DNA from 2 places in the Streptomyces sp. NPDC051563 genome. Region 1 is predicted to be linked to the other one. Evidence: riboswitches for the same ligand, from Rfam matches in the RefSeq annotation. Region 1 holds a riboswitch; the other holds the start of a gene.
What was found. A riboswitch is a leader RNA that binds a small molecule or an ion and turns the genes downstream of it on or off. The one in region 1 is predicted to bind cobalamin.
Positions count from the first base shown of each region.

Region 2: it holds a riboswitch for cobalamin, as region 1 does, so the genes downstream of both, ACIA8F_RS08150 (ribonucleoside triphosphate reductase) here and metE (5-methyltetrahydropteroyltriglutamate--homocysteine S-methyltransferase) in region 1, are expected to answer to the same signal.

Region 1 is NZ_JBITDL010000021.1:83,286-90,434, reverse strand. Features, by position in the region: gene ACIA8F_RS25085 (SulP family inorganic anion transporter) at 1-1,210, opposite strand, end outside; gene ACIA8F_RS25080 (DUF1269 domain-containing protein) at 1,338-1,829, opposite strand; cobalamin riboswitch at 2,058-2,279, shown strand; gene metE (5-methyltetrahydropteroyltriglutamate--homocysteine S-methyltransferase) at 2,456-4,795, shown strand; gene ACIA8F_RS25070 (nucleobase:cation symporter-2 family protein) at 4,901-6,352, opposite strand; gene ACIA8F_RS25065 (helix-turn-helix domain-containing protein) at 6,722-7,149, opposite strand, start outside.
Region 2 is NZ_JBITDL010000005.1:87,427-94,575, forward strand. Features, by position in the region: gene ACIA8F_RS08135 (NADP-dependent isocitrate dehydrogenase) at 1-336, shown strand, start outside; gene ACIA8F_RS08140 (hypothetical protein) at 471-923, opposite strand; gene ACIA8F_RS08145 (endo-1,3-alpha-glucanase family glycosylhydrolase) at 1,275-2,987, shown strand; cobalamin riboswitch at 3,089-3,230, shown strand; gene ACIA8F_RS08150 (ribonucleoside triphosphate reductase) at 3,273-5,051, shown strand; gene ACIA8F_RS08155 (anaerobic ribonucleoside-triphosphate reductase activating protein) at 5,048-5,698, shown strand; gene ACIA8F_RS08160 (YybH family protein) at 5,736-6,119, opposite strand; gene ACIA8F_RS08165 (LysR family transcriptional regulator) at 6,227-7,149, shown strand, end outside.

The sequences.
Region 1 (7,149 bases):
AGAGGAGCACGCCGAACAGGGAGGTGAGCGCCACCCACAGGCTGGGCCGGTCCAGGCGGAAGTACCGGCGCAGCTCGCCGACCCGCAGGAAGCCGCGTACGGCGAAGATGACGATGGCGCCGAGCACCGGCTCGGGCAGGTCCGTGAACAGCGGGGTGAGGAAGGCGCCGGTCAGCAGGATCAGCCCGGCCGCGATGAGCGAGACCATCGGGGTCCGGCCGCCCGCTCCGGCCGCGGCCGCGCTGCGGGAGGCGCTGCCGGAGACGACGAAGCCGCGGAAGAACCCGACGGCGATGTTGCTGAGGCCGACGGCGGCCATCTCCCGGTCGGCGTCCACCTCTTGGCCGTGCTCCCGGGCGAAGCGGTTGGCGATGCTGAAGGCCTCGGCGAAGACCACCAGGGCCACGCCCAGGGCGCCGCCGGACAGTGCGATCCAGTCGGCGGCCGGGATCCCCGGCAGGTGGGGGACCGGCACGGCCGAGGGGATGTGCCCGACGGTCTCGACGCCGTGGCGCTCCAGGTCGAGGGCCGCCGACAGGAGCAGGGCCGCCACCAGGACGATCAGGGAGGCGGGCAGGCGCGGTACGAAGCGCTCCAGCAGGAACAGCAGGGCGAGCGCGCCCGCCCCGACGGCCAGGGTCACCAGGGACCAGTGGGGGGCTCCGGACAGGACGGTCCACAGCCGCTCGAAGAAGCTGCCGTCACCGCCCGGCACGCCGACGAGCTTCGCGGCCTGCCGGACGACGATGGTCAGCGCCATGCCGAACAGGAAGCCGACCAGGGCCGGTTCGGCGAGGAAGTTGGTGAGGAACCCGAGCCGGGCCAGCCCGGCCGCCAGCAGCACCGCGCCGACGATCACCGCGAGGGCGGCCGACAGTCCGACGGCGTCCTGCGGGGAGGGGCTGACGGCCGAGACGGTGGCGGCCGACAGGACGGCCGCCGCCGAGGTGGCTCCGATGAGCAGGAAATGGGAACGGCCCAGCAGCGCGTACACGAGGAGGGCCACCGGGGCCGCGTAGAACGCGTTCTGCGGGGGGACCCCGGCGATCTGCGCGTAGGCCACGCACTCCGGCACGATCAGCGCCCACGCGGTGAGGGCCCCCAGCGTGTCGCCCCGCAGCCAACGGCCGCGGTAGCGGCGCAGCCAGGGGGGTACGAGGCCCGTCGCGGCCGCCTCGTCGTCGGGTCCTGCCGTCCGCGGAACGCTCACCGCGCGGGTCCTTTCCTCGGCTCGGGGGGCCCTCCGCACGGAGGCGGGGGTCGCACTGCCGCGGCCCGGGGCCGGGGGGAGTACCCCCCCGGCCCCGGGCCGCGGCGTCGGTTCGGGGCGCGGGGCCTCAGGCCGCGAAGACCTCGCGGAGCTGCTGCTCCTGCGCGCCGGAGAGGTTGGAACGGATCAGCTGCGCCCGTCCGCCGGGGAAGGCGCTGCGCACCCGCTCGACCACCGCGTCGGAGGAGAGCAGGAACAGGGCGGAAGTGCCGGGCTTCACCTCGGACTTCACCTCGTCGATGAACTGGTCGTCGATGCCGACGTCGGAGAGGGATCCGCCGATGGCTCCGGCCGCCGCGCCCACGGCGGCGCCGAGCAGCGGCACGAAGAACAGGAGACCGAAGAGCATCCCCCAGAAGGTGCCGGAGAGGGCGCCGGCTCCCGTGAGGCTGTTCAGCTGCTGGGTCCTCGGCTTCTTGGCGTCCTCGCGCCAGGTGACGACCGCCGCGTCGTGCACCTGTATCAGCTGCTCCTTCTGCAGGGCGAGCAGCGCGGACTCCGCCTGCTGCGCCCCCTCGGGAGTGGCGAACTTCCAGACGGTGAGAGTGGTGGATGCCACGTAACGCTCCAGTTCCTGGACGGTGTTGCCTGTCGTCCAGTACAACCCACAATCAGACAATTGACCACAATTAGCATAATCGTGACTCTTTGTCATGTGTCGACCCGTCAGCGTCATTCGCCCGTTCGGCCGTACTCGGCCGTCCGGGCGGGCGGCGAAGGTCCGCGCGTGTCCCATTTCACCGTCCGACATGTGGGAAGCCGTGCCCGTTCCCCGGGCGCCCGCCCTACTGTGGGCCTCGCAGCTGGTTCGCCCCCGTCCGCCAGGCGGGATGCGTCGTAAGAGGGAACCCGGTGGGAATCCGGGACTGCCCCGCAGCGGTGAGCGGGAACGACCGCCGTCATACGCACTGGGACCGGAACCGGTCCTGGGAAGCGACGGCCAGTAGGTGCGGACCTCTGGTCCGCGAGCCCGCGAGTCCGAAGACCTGCCCGTTGCCCGTGCGCGATCGACCGCGCACGGTTTCCCGGTGACCTCGTGGGCGGGTCGGCGTGCACCTCGGGCGGCTCCTGCCGTCGCGTACCCATGCGTACGCGACCCCGGCGGGCGGGCCGCCCGCTGCGGCACCCTTCGCCTCCGCGGCCCGTCACCGGGTTCATGGAGACACGCTCGCGAAGGAGAGTTCCGTGACCACCGAGTCCGCAGCCGCACCCGGGTCCGCAGCCGCACCCGTACGGGCCACCGTGTACGGCCACCCCCGCCAGGGACAGAACCGCGAACTGAAGAAGGCGATCGAGGGCTACTGGAAGGGCCGCGTCAGCGCCGAAGCCCTCCGGGACACCGCCCGCGACCTGCGCCGGACCCACTGGGCCCAGCTCGCCGGGGCCGGCATCACCGAGGTCCCGACCGGCGATTTCTCGTACTACGACCACGTCCTCGACACCACCGTCATGGTCGGCGCGATCCCCGACCGCCACCGCTCCGCCGTCGCGGCGGACGCCCTGGACGGCTACTTCGCGATGGCGCGCGGCACCCAGGACGTGGCCCCCCTCGAAATGACCAAGTGGTTCGACACCAACTACCACTACCTGGTCCCCGAACTCGGCCCCGACACCGTCTTCACCGCCGAACCCGCCCGGCAGGTCGCGCAGTTGAAGGAGGCCCTGGCCCTCGGCCACACGGCCCGCCCGGTCCTGGTCGGACCGGTGACCTACCTCCTCCTCGCCAAGCCCGCACCCGGCACGGCCGCCGGCTTCGAGCCGCTCGCCCTGCTCGACCGGCTGCTGCCCGTCTACGCCCGGGTCCTCGCGGAACTGCGCGCGGCGGGCGCCGCCTGGGTCCAGCTCGACGAACCGGCCCTGGTCCAGGATCGCACCCCGGCCGAACTGAACGCGGCGGCCCGCGCCTACCGCGAGCTCGGCGGCCTCACCGACCGCCCCAAGCTGCTCGTCGCCTCCTACTTCGACCGGCTCGGCGAGGCCCTGCCCGTCCTCGCCAAGGCCCCTGTGGAGGGACTCGCCCTCGACTTCACCGACCGGGCCGCCGCCAACCTCGACGACCTCGCCGCCGTCGGCGGAATCCCCGGCAAGCGCCTGGTCGCGGGCGTGGTCAACGGCCGCAACATCTGGATCAACGACTACCAGAAGTCGCTGACCACGCTCGGCACCCTGCTCGGCCTCGCGGACCGGGTCGACGTGGCCGCCTCCTGCTCCCTGCTGCACGTCCCGATCGACGCCGACGCCGAGCGGGACATCGATCCGCAGATCCGGCGCTGGCTCGCCTTCGCCCGCCAGAAGACCACCGAGATCAGCACGCTGGCCCGCGGACTGGCCCGGGGAACCGACGCGATCGCGGCCGAACTCGCCGCGAACCGGGCCGACCTGGCCTCCCGCACCGCCTCCCGGATCACCCACGACCCGGCCGTCCGCGCCCGCACCGCCGCGATCACCGAGGCCGACGGCCGCCGCGCCCAGCCCTACGCTGAACGGGCCGCCGCCCAGCGCACCCACCTCTCCCTGCCCCTGCTCCCCACCACCACCATCGGCTCCTTCCCGCAGACCACCGACCTGCGCACCGCCCGCGCCGACCTGCGTGCCGGACGCATCGGGACGGAGGCCTACGAGGAGCGCATCCGGGCCGAGATCCGCGAGGTCGTCTCCTTCCAGGAGAAGACCGGCCTCGACGTGCTCGTGCACGGGGAGCCCGAACGCAACGACATGGTCCAGTACTTCGCCGAGCAGCTCACCGGATACCTCGCCACGCAGCACGGCTGGGTCCAGTCCTACGGCACCCGCTACGTCCGCCCGCCCGTCCTCGCCGGGGACGTCTCCCGTCCCGACCCGATGACCGTCCGCTGGACCGCGTACGCCCAGGCTCAGACGGCCAAGCCGGTCAAGGGCATGCTCACCGGCCCGGTCACCATGCTTGCCTGGTCCTTCGTGCGCGACGACCAGCCCCTCGGCGAGACGGCGCGGCAGGTCGGGCTGGCCCTGCGCGACGAGGTCGAGGACCTGGAGGCGGCCGGCACGTCGGTCATCCAGGTCGACGAGCCGGCCCTGCGCGAAACGCTGCCGCTGCGCGCCGCCGACCACGCCGGCTACCTGGCGTGGGCCACCGAGTCCTTCCGCCTCACCACCAGCGGGGTCCGGCCGGACACCCAGATCCACACCCACATGTGCTACGCGGAGTTCGGGGACATCGTCGAGGCCATCGAGCAGCTCGACGCCGACGTCATCAGCCTGGAGGCGGCCCGCTCCCACATGCAGGTCGCCGACGAGCTGGCCGGCGCGGGCTATCCGCGCGAGGTCGGCCCCGGGGTCTGGGACATCCACTCGCCCCGCATCCCCTCGGCCGGGGAAGCGGCGGCCCTGCTGCGCAAGGGACTCGGGGCGATCCCCGCGGAACGGCTCTGGGTCAATCCCGACTGCGGTCTGAAGACCCGCGGCTGGCCCGAGACGAGGGCCTCCCTGGAGCACCTCGTCGAGGCGGCCCGCCGGGTGCGTGCGGAGCTCGCCCCGAACGGCTGATCCCCGCTGGGGGCAGGACGGTAGGAACCAGGACGGCCGGCACGCGGAGCGACCGCGTGCCGGCCGTCCGGCCGTCGGGCTGTGCGGCTGTCCGGCTGTCCGGCCTCAGTGCACGGGTACGGCGGCTGCGGGCTGCCCTTCCTGGATGTCGTCCTGCCCGGGGCGGCCGATGTGGTTGAAAGCGAGGTTGAGCAGGACCGCGGCGACGCAGCCGGTGCTGATGCCGGAGTCGAGGATGATGCGCATGCTCTCCGGGAAGCCGTGGTAGAAGCCCTCGCTGGCCATGGGGATCACGCCGATGCCGAGGCTGATGGCGACGATGAGGACGTTGTCACCGCGTTCGAGCCCCGCCTGGGCCAGGGTCTGGATTCCGCTGGCGGCCACCGTGCCGAACAGGGCGAGGCCGACGCCGCCGAGGACGGGCTGCGGCACCAGGGAGACGACCGAGGCGAGGAACGGGCAGAGCCCCAGCAGGATGAGGATGCCGCCGCTCGCGGCCACGACGTAGCGGCTGCGGACCTTGGTGATGGCGACCAGGCCGACGTTCTGTGCGAAGGCGCTGGCGGCGAAACCGTTGAAGAGCGGGCTCAGCGCCGTGCCCAGGCCGTCCGCGCGCAGCGCCGCGGCGAGGGTCTTCTCGTCCGCGGGCTTGTCGACGATCTGGCCGAGGGCGATCACGTCGGCCGTGCTCTCGGTCATCGACACGATCATCACGATCACCATGGACACGATCGCGGCTACGGTGAACTGCGGAGCACCGAAGTGGAAGGGCGTGGGGAAACCGATCACGTCGGCGTCGGCGACGGCGCTGAAGTCCGCGAGTCCGAGGGGGAGGGCGATCAGGGTGCCGGCGACGAGTCCGAGCAGGATGGAGATCTGCTTGAGGAACCCGCGCAGCACCCTGCGGAGCACCACGGTGATCAGCAGGGTCACCGCGGCGAGGCCGATGTACTTCACGTCCCCGTAGTCCTCGGCCCGCGCGTTGCCGCCCTGGGCCCAGTTGAAGGCCACGGGAAGCAGGGACAGGCCGATCAGGGTGATGACCGTGCCGGTGACCACGGGCGGGAAGAACCGGATGAGCTTGCAGAACCAGGGGGCGAGGAGGAAGCCGAACACCCCGGCCACGATCACGGCGCCGTAGATCACGGGCAGTGCGTCCTCGGGGCCCTCGGCCTTGGCGATGGCCAGCATCGGGGCCACGCCGGCGAAGGAGACGCCGTTGACGAAGGGGAGGCGCGCGCCGATGTTCCAGAAGCCGAGGGTCTGCAGGAGGGTGGCGATGCCGGCGGCGAAGAGGCTGGCGCTCATCAGGAACGCGATCTCGCCCTGGCTCAGTCCCACGCCGATGCCGACGACCAGGGGTGGGGCGACGACACCGGCGTACATGGCCGCCACGTGCTGGAGCCCGGCGCCGAGGAGCTTTCCGAACGGGAGGGTCTGGTCGACGGGATGCTTCGCGGCGGGGGCCGCGGCCGGGTCCGGGGCGGGGGGAAGCGGGGAACCGGGGGACGGCGAGCCGGCGGGCGGCGTGGAGCCGGGCGTGGCGGTGGGCGACATGGAAGGAACCTCCAGGACTGCTGTGGCACGGCGGTTGCCGGGCGGAGGGCGCGCCGAGGGGCGCGGCCGAAGCCTCGGGGGGCCGTGTGGACTGGTGCGATGCCGCAGTCGAGTTGGCGACAGGAGGGCCCGGGGGGCATGGAGGTGCCCTGGGAAACGGGACCGGGAGAGCTGCCCGAACCGGGGTGCCGCGGGGTGAGCGAGCCCCGACGGCCCTGCCGAAGACTGCATGAACGGATCGTCCACGATGCGGAAAGCAGTTTCCGTATGGCTGGGTGGCTCTAGTGCCTCACGCGGCGGGGGTCGTGTCAAGACCCGCGATCCGGGAGACGGGCGGGGTGGAGGCGGTCGGGGTGGAGGCGGTCGGGGTCAGGCTCCCTGCGGGCGCAGCCGCTGCCACAGCTGCTCGTCGATCCGGTCGAGGAAGGCCAGGGCCTCGCGCTCGACGGCTTCGGCGGCGGTGCCCGTCCGGCCGTGGTTGTCGATCCGCTGGTACTCCAGGTGGAGCTGCTCCAGGGCGCGTTGGACCTCCGCCGGCTCCACGGGCACGATCTTCGCGACGGGACGCACGTAGTTCGGCCACCACCCGGTGACCGCCTCGCGCAAGAGCACGCGCAGCTGCCCCGTCCTGCCGCACGCCCCGACGAAGCAGGCGGGCGGCGGTCGCAGCACCTCGAACAGCGCCTGGGTCTGCCGCCCCGAACCGCGCCAGCGGTTGCGCCGTTCCGACTCGGCGTAGCGGTCGCGGGTCATGCCGACACCCGTGGCCGCCTGCTCCACCGTCAGCCCGAGGAGCG
Region 2 (7,149 bases), on a different contig from region 1:
GACACCCTGGACCGGGCGACCGGCACCTTCCTCAACGAGGACAAGTCGCCGAGCCGCAAGCTGGGCGGCATCGACAACCGCGGCAGCCACTTCTACCTCGCCCTGTACTGGGCGCAGGAGCTGTCGCGCCAGACCGAGGACCCGAAGCTGGCCGCGGCCTTCGACCCGCTGGCGAAGTCGCTGGCCGAGTCCGAGGAGAAGATCGTCGGCGAGCTCATCGCCGTACAGGGCGCCCCGGCGGAGATCGGCGGCTACTACCAGCCCGACGCCGCCAAGGCTTCGGCGATCATGCGGCCGTCCGCGACGCTGAACGAGGCGCTCGCGCTCCTGGGCTGAGGCCCGACCGGATCGAGGCCCGACCGGATCGAGGCCCGACCGGGCTCAGGTCCGTCAGTGCTGAGGTCCACCGCTTCCACGGGTCCGCCCCGGCCGGCAGTCGCCGGCCGGGGCGGACCCGTTCGCGTGCCCGGTCAGAGCCGGTGCACGTGGTCCGGTGGGAAGGCCAGCGGGTCGAGCCCGGCGGCCAGGACCCGCAGTCCGGGAGCCACGGCGAGCAGCTCGCGCAGGCAGTCCAGTGCCTCCGACGCGAGGTGCTCGCAGCCGTCTAGGACGAGCAGCATGTCGCGCTCCGCCAGCCAGGACGCCGCGTTCGACGTCCCGCACGGCAGGAACGGCATCCCCGGTACGCAGCCCAGCGCGGCCGTCAGGTCGCGGACCGCGAACCGCCGGTCCATGGACACCACGGCGACGCCGTCGTAGAAATTGGACGAGAGCCGTTGCCCTATCTCCCGCACCAGCTGGCTCCGGGGCTCGCGGAACCGTCCGGTGACGGTCACCACTTTGCCCCGCCGCACGGCGGTGAAAAGACGGGACAGCTCCGCGGAGGTCGCCGGGAGTGTGCCGGCGCCCCTGGAATCCCTCATCGGCACGATGCCCCCCTGCATGCGTGACCTGCGGCAAGAGGGTTGTTTCAAGCCGCATGGAGACGATTATGCGCCAGTTTTCGTGAAAGGCCAGGGGAATTCCCTATTCCGGTGAAAAGCCCGCGGCGCCCGATGATCGCAGCAGTTGTACAGGTCACGTCCCTTTGTCCAACCGCGCACGGCACTCGCCCCGACCCGAACGGCGAGATCCGCATCGTCGCGGCCCGTACGGCCCGCGCGGCCGCCCCGGACCCCGGGGAACGGTTGTCCGGGAGACCGGAATCCGCTGTACTGCTGCTGTGCGGCCCGATGTTCGGGCCCGGCACGGCATCGTTCGGGGGAGGGGTCAGGATGAGCGCAGACCGGCGTCGGGCAGGGCGGGGCGCGAGACCCGCGTCGCACCGGCGCCGTGCGGGCTTCCGGCGCCGAAGGCCTCTGCTGAGCCTCCTCCTGTCCGCCTTCCTCCTCGTGGGCGTCTGCGCCGCGACGGGCCTCGCCTGGGACCCCGGCACTGTCACCGACGCGCGGGGGGCCCGCCCGGCACCCGTACCGGGCGGCATCCTCCCCGGCACCCCCGACGACGGCCCCGCACCCGCGACCAGCGGCCCCGCCGCAACCGGCACCGCCACCCCGCAGGGCACGGACGGGCCGGCCCCGGACCCCACGGCCCAGGGCTCGGGTGCGGAGGGCGGAGCGCGCTCCGCCGGAGCCCTGCCCTTCGACCTGCCGCAGCCGGCCGCCCTGCGCTCCGGCGCCGCCGGCAAGAAGCTGGTCTTCGCCCACTACTTCACCCCGTACCCGCTCTCCCTGGACAACGTCGGCGCCGACGCCGACTACTACACCCGCAACTACCTGACCCCGGACGGCGAGAACGGCAAGCACGAGCGCTACGGCGGCCTGCTCCGCGACCGCCCGCTGCCCGTCCCGCCCAAGACCGGGAACTGGGAGCTCGCCAACCTCCAGCAGGAGGTCCGTACGGCCCGCGCCGCCGGCATCGACGGATTCACCCTCGACCTGCTCTCCCTGACCGGGAAGAACCGGGAACGCTGCAACCTGCTGATGGAAGCGGCCCGTTCGGTGGATCCGGGCTTCAAGGTCATGCTGATGCCGGACATGACCTCCCTCGGCACCGACGACCCGGCCGTGCTCGCCGGCCTCCTCGCCGAGCTCGGCAGCGCCCCGGCCGCCCACCGGCTCCCCGACGGACGGCTGGTGGTCTCCCCGTTCAAGGCGGAGGAGAAGAGCGTCGCCTGGTGGACCACGGTCATGGACGTCCTGAAGTCCCGGCACGGCATCCGTACCGCCTTCGTCCCGCTCTTCCTCGACTTCGGCGCGCACAGCGGTGAGTTCGGGCCCATCAGCTACGGATTCTCCGAGTGGGGCAGCCGCAGCTACGTCGGCCAGGAGGGCTCCACCCGCGACGTGCGGCGCGCCCACGCCGCGGGCAAGATCTGGATGCAGCCCGTATCGGTCCAGGACGCCCGCCCCAACCAGGGCATCTACGACGAGGCGGGCAACACCGCGACCCTGCGCGCCACATGGAACCGCGCCATCGAGGACGGCGCCGACTGGGTCCAGCTCACCACGTGGAACGACTACAGCGAGGGCAGCCAGTTCGCGCCCTCCCTGCACAACGGCCATGCCTACCTGGACCTTTCCTCCTACTACCTCACCCGGTTCAAGACCGGCGGCTGGCCGAAGATCGTCCGCGACACCCTCTACCTGAGCTCGCGCACCCAGTTCGCCGCCGCGGACCCGAGCGGCAGCCAGTCCCTCGTGATGTCGCTGCGGGGCGGCAGCGCCGCGGCCCGGGACACGGTGGAGGTGCTGAGCTTCCTGACCGCGCCCGCGAGCATCCGTACGGCCGTGGGTGCGGCCGAAGACACCCGTGCGGCCCCGGCCGGGGTCCACGCCGAGCTGCTGCCCCTGGCTCCGGGCACCGGCTCGGCCTCCGTGGTGCGCGACGGCAAGGCCGGGGCCCGGGTGGAACTGCCCTACCGGGTGGACCGCACGGTGGAGGTGCAAGATCTCCAGTACTACGCGGCCACCAGCGGCCGCAGCTGAGCCCACGGGCCTCCGGAGCGGGGCCCTAGAGGCCGAAGTCCCTTGGCCCGGGACCTTCGTCACCCCATATGTAGTGGTGGCTCTCGGCTCTCACATCCATATGTAGTGTTGGTCTTGCCGGTTCGGCGGGGCCTCTCCCCGACCGAGGCAACAGGGAACCCGGTGGGAATCCGGGACTGCCCCGCAACGGTGAGTCCGCCACGGCGGACGAGTCCGACACCTGCCGGCACGGGCTCTCGAAAGGGCCCGCCATTCTTCCGTGCCGAGCCTCGTGGGAGGGCTGCCGTGACTGCTGTCGTCGATGCCGTAGAGACCGTGACCGAATACCTGGACCGCCGGGACTGGCGGGTGAACGCCAACGCCAACCAGGGCTATTCGCTCGGCGGACTCATCCTCAACGCCGCCGGCAAGGTCACCGCGAACTACTGGCTGGAACAGGTCTATCCCGCCGCCGTGGCCCGCGCCCACCGCGAGGGCGACCTCCACATCCACGACCTGGACATGCTCTCCGGCTACTGCGCCGGCTGGTCCCTGCGCACCCTGCTGACCGAGGGCTTCAACGGGGTGCCCGGACAGATCGACTCCGCCCCGCCCCGGCACCTGTCCTCGGCCGTCGGCCAGATCGTGAACTTCCTCGGCACCCTGCAGAACGAATGGGCGGGCGCCCAGGCCTTCTCCTCCTTCGACACCTACCTCGCCCCCTACGTCCGCCTCGACGCGCTGACGTACGACCAGGTCAGGCAGTGCGTCCAAGAGCTCGTGCACAACCTCAACGTGCCCTCGCGCTGGGGCACCCAGACCCCCTTCACCAACCTCACCTTCGACTGGACCTGCCCCGAGGACCTGCGCGAGCAGATCCCGGTGGTCGCGGGGGAGGAGACCGGTTTCACCTACGGCGAGCTCCAGGCCGAGATGGACATGATCAACCGGGCGTACATCGAGGTGATGACCGAAGGCGACGCCACCGGGCGGGTGTTCACCTTCCCCATCCCGACCTACAACATCACCCGGGACTTCCCCTGGGAGAGCGAGAACGCCGAGCGGCTCTTCGCGATGACCGCCAAGTACGGGCTCCCGTACTTCCAGAACTTCATCAACTCCGAGCTCGAACCGCACATGATCCGCTCCATGTGCTGCCGGCTCCAGCTCGACCTGACCGAGCTCCTCAAGCGCGGCAACGGCCTCTTCGGCAGCGCCGAGCAGACCGGATCCCTCGGCGTGGTCACCCTCAACTGTGCCCGGCTCGGGCACCGTTACGCGGGAGACGAACCGGGGCTGCTGGCCGAGGTGGACCGGCTGTGCGAACTCGCCAAGGACAGCCTGGAGATCAAGCGGATCACCGTCCAGGACCTGATCGACGGCGGCCTCTTCCCATACACCAAGCGGTACTTGGGGACCCTGCGCAACCACTTCTCCACCATCGGGGTCAACGGGATCAACGAGATGATCCGCAACTTCAGCGCGGACGCCCACGACATCACCACCCCCGAGGGCCACGCCCTCGCGGTCCGCCTCCTGGACCGGGTCCGGGCCCGGATGGTCGACTTCCAGGAGAGCACCGGCCACCTCTACAACCTGGAGGCCACCCCCGCCGAGGGCACGACGTACCGCTTCGCGAAGGAGGACCGGGCCCGCTTCCCCGGCATCCTCCAGGCCGGGACCGACGCCAACCCGTACTACACCAACTCCTCGCAGCTGCCCGTCGGCTGGACCGACGACCCCTTCGAGGCACTGGAGCGCCAGGACGAACTGCAGGGCAAGTACACGGGCGGCACCGTCCTGCACCTGTACACCCCCGAGCGGATCCCGACGGCCGAGGCCTGCGCCAAGCTGGTCCGGCGCTCGCTGGAGACCTTCCGGCTCCCGTACCTCACGGTGACCCCGACCTTCTCCATCTGCGCGGACCACGGCTACCTGGCGGGCGAGCAGCCCCACTGCCCCACGTGCGGGGCGGCGTGCGAGGTGTGGACACGGGTCATGGGCTACCACCGCCCCGTGTCCTCCTTCAACATCGGCAAGAAGGGCGAACACGCCGAACGCGTCCACTTCAAGGCGGCGGTGTGAGCCCCGCCGCGCCCGCCGTGCCCCCGGTACCCGCCGCGCAGCCGGACGAGGTCATCCGCATCGGCGGCTGGTCCCGGCTGTCCACCTGCGACTGGCCCGGCCGGCTGGTCACCACCGTCTTCTGTCAGGGCTGCCCCTGGCGGTGCGGCTACTGCCACAACCCCGGCCTGCTGCCCGCCCGGGCCCCCGCCGCCGTCTCCTGGGACGAGGTGCTCGGCCACCTCGCCCGCCGGACGGGGCTGCTCGACGGGATCGTCTTCTCCGGCGGGGAACCGCTGCTCCAGCGCGGTCTGCCGCGGGCCGTACGGGAGGCCCGCGCGCTGGGCCTGGAGGTCGGCCTCCACACCGGCGGCGCCTTCCCCCGGCGGCTGGCCCGGCTGCTCGACGCGGGCCTGCTGGACTGGGTCGGCTTCGACGTGAAGGCCCCGCCCGGCCGCTACGAGCGGGTCACCGGCATCGGCCACGCGGCCGCCTCGGCGGAGCGCAGCCTGCGCCTCCTGCTCGCCTCGGGGGTTCCCCACCAGCTCCGCACCACGGTGGACCCGGCCCACCTGGACCCGCCCGCCATGGCCGACCTGGACGGCTGGCTCGCGGACCTGGGCGCGCGCCCCACGCTCCGCCAGGCCATGCGACCGCCGGCCGCCTGACGCACCGCGCCTGACGCACCCCGCCCGACGCACCGCTCTACGCGGCTCCGCCGGGGGCCGGGGCGAACTCGGGCTGGTCCAGCAGCCGCAGCCAGCTGCCGTCGGGCTGGCGGCGTACGACCTGGGCCCGTGCCCCTGTGCCGTCGCTCGGCGGGGTGGAGGTGAGGGCGATGCCGTCGCTCACGAGCGTCGGCAGCGGGGGCTCCGGCTCGAACTGCGGCCGGTTCACGAGCACCTGCTCCCACAGGGTGCGGATGGCCTCCCGGCCCACCGTCAGCTCGCCCGGCGGGAAGGCCATCACGGCGTCCTCCTCGTAGAGCGCGGCCACCCCGGCCGCGTCGCCGGCGTTGGACCGCTCGACGAACAGCCGGGTGATGTCCTCGGGGTGCAGGGCCTTCTCGTACGACGCGTAGTCCGACATCGCTGCCTCCTGTGCTGGAACCGGGGGTGTGCTCTGTGTTCCAAGCCTGACGCCCGTCGCATCAGAAGTCCAACAGCTGGTTCTGTTCGGAGCTAGAATCTCCAGTCATGGAACTGAGGCAGCTCGAATACTTCGTCGCGGTGGCCGAGGAACAGAACTTCACCCGTGCGGCCGAACGCGTCCACATCAGCCAGTCCGGTGTCAGCGCCCAGATCCGCCGCCTCGAAGAGGAACTGGGCGCCGAACTCTTCGACCGGTCCTCCCGCACCGCCACCCTCACCGTCGCGGGCAAGGCCGCCCTGGAACACGCCCGCACCGCCCTCGCCGCCACCGGGGCCCTCGCCCAGGCGGTGGGCGAGGTGACCGGCCTGATCCGGGGCCGCCTCACCGTCGGCATGGTCGTCGGCTGCACCATCACCCCCCTCTTCGACGCCCTCGCCGCCTTCCACCGGGCCCACCCGGGCGTGGAGATCGCCCTGCTGGAGGACAACTCCGACCGCCTCGTCCAGGCGGTGCGCGCCGGCGCCGTCGACCTGGCCCTCGTCGGAACCGCCGCCACCACCCCCGAGGGGCTGGAGGCGTTCACCCTCATCAGCGAGCGGCTGGTCGTCGTGGTCCCGGCCGAGCACCCGCTGGCCGCGGCGGACCGGGTGACCCTGCGCGACCTCGGCGGGTACCCCGTCATCTGCATGCCCCCGGGCACGGGGCTGCGCACGGTACTCGACCGGGCCTGCGCCGGACAGGGGCTGCGGCCCGCGATCGCCCTGGAGGCCGGCGCCGCCGATGCCGTGGCGGACCTCGCGGCGCGCGGCCTCGGGGTCGCCGTCCTCAGCGCCTCGATGGCCGATTCCTACCGGGACCGCCTCACCGCCCGAACCATCGAGGACGTGGAGATCCCGGCTCTGCTGTCCCTGGTCTGGCGCGACACCCGCAGCCCCGCCCTACGGGAGCTGCTCCTGCGGTGCCGCCGCGCCTTCGCGGCGCCGATGGCCGGGGGAGGGGCTGTCGCTCCGGTGGGCGGCGAGGCATG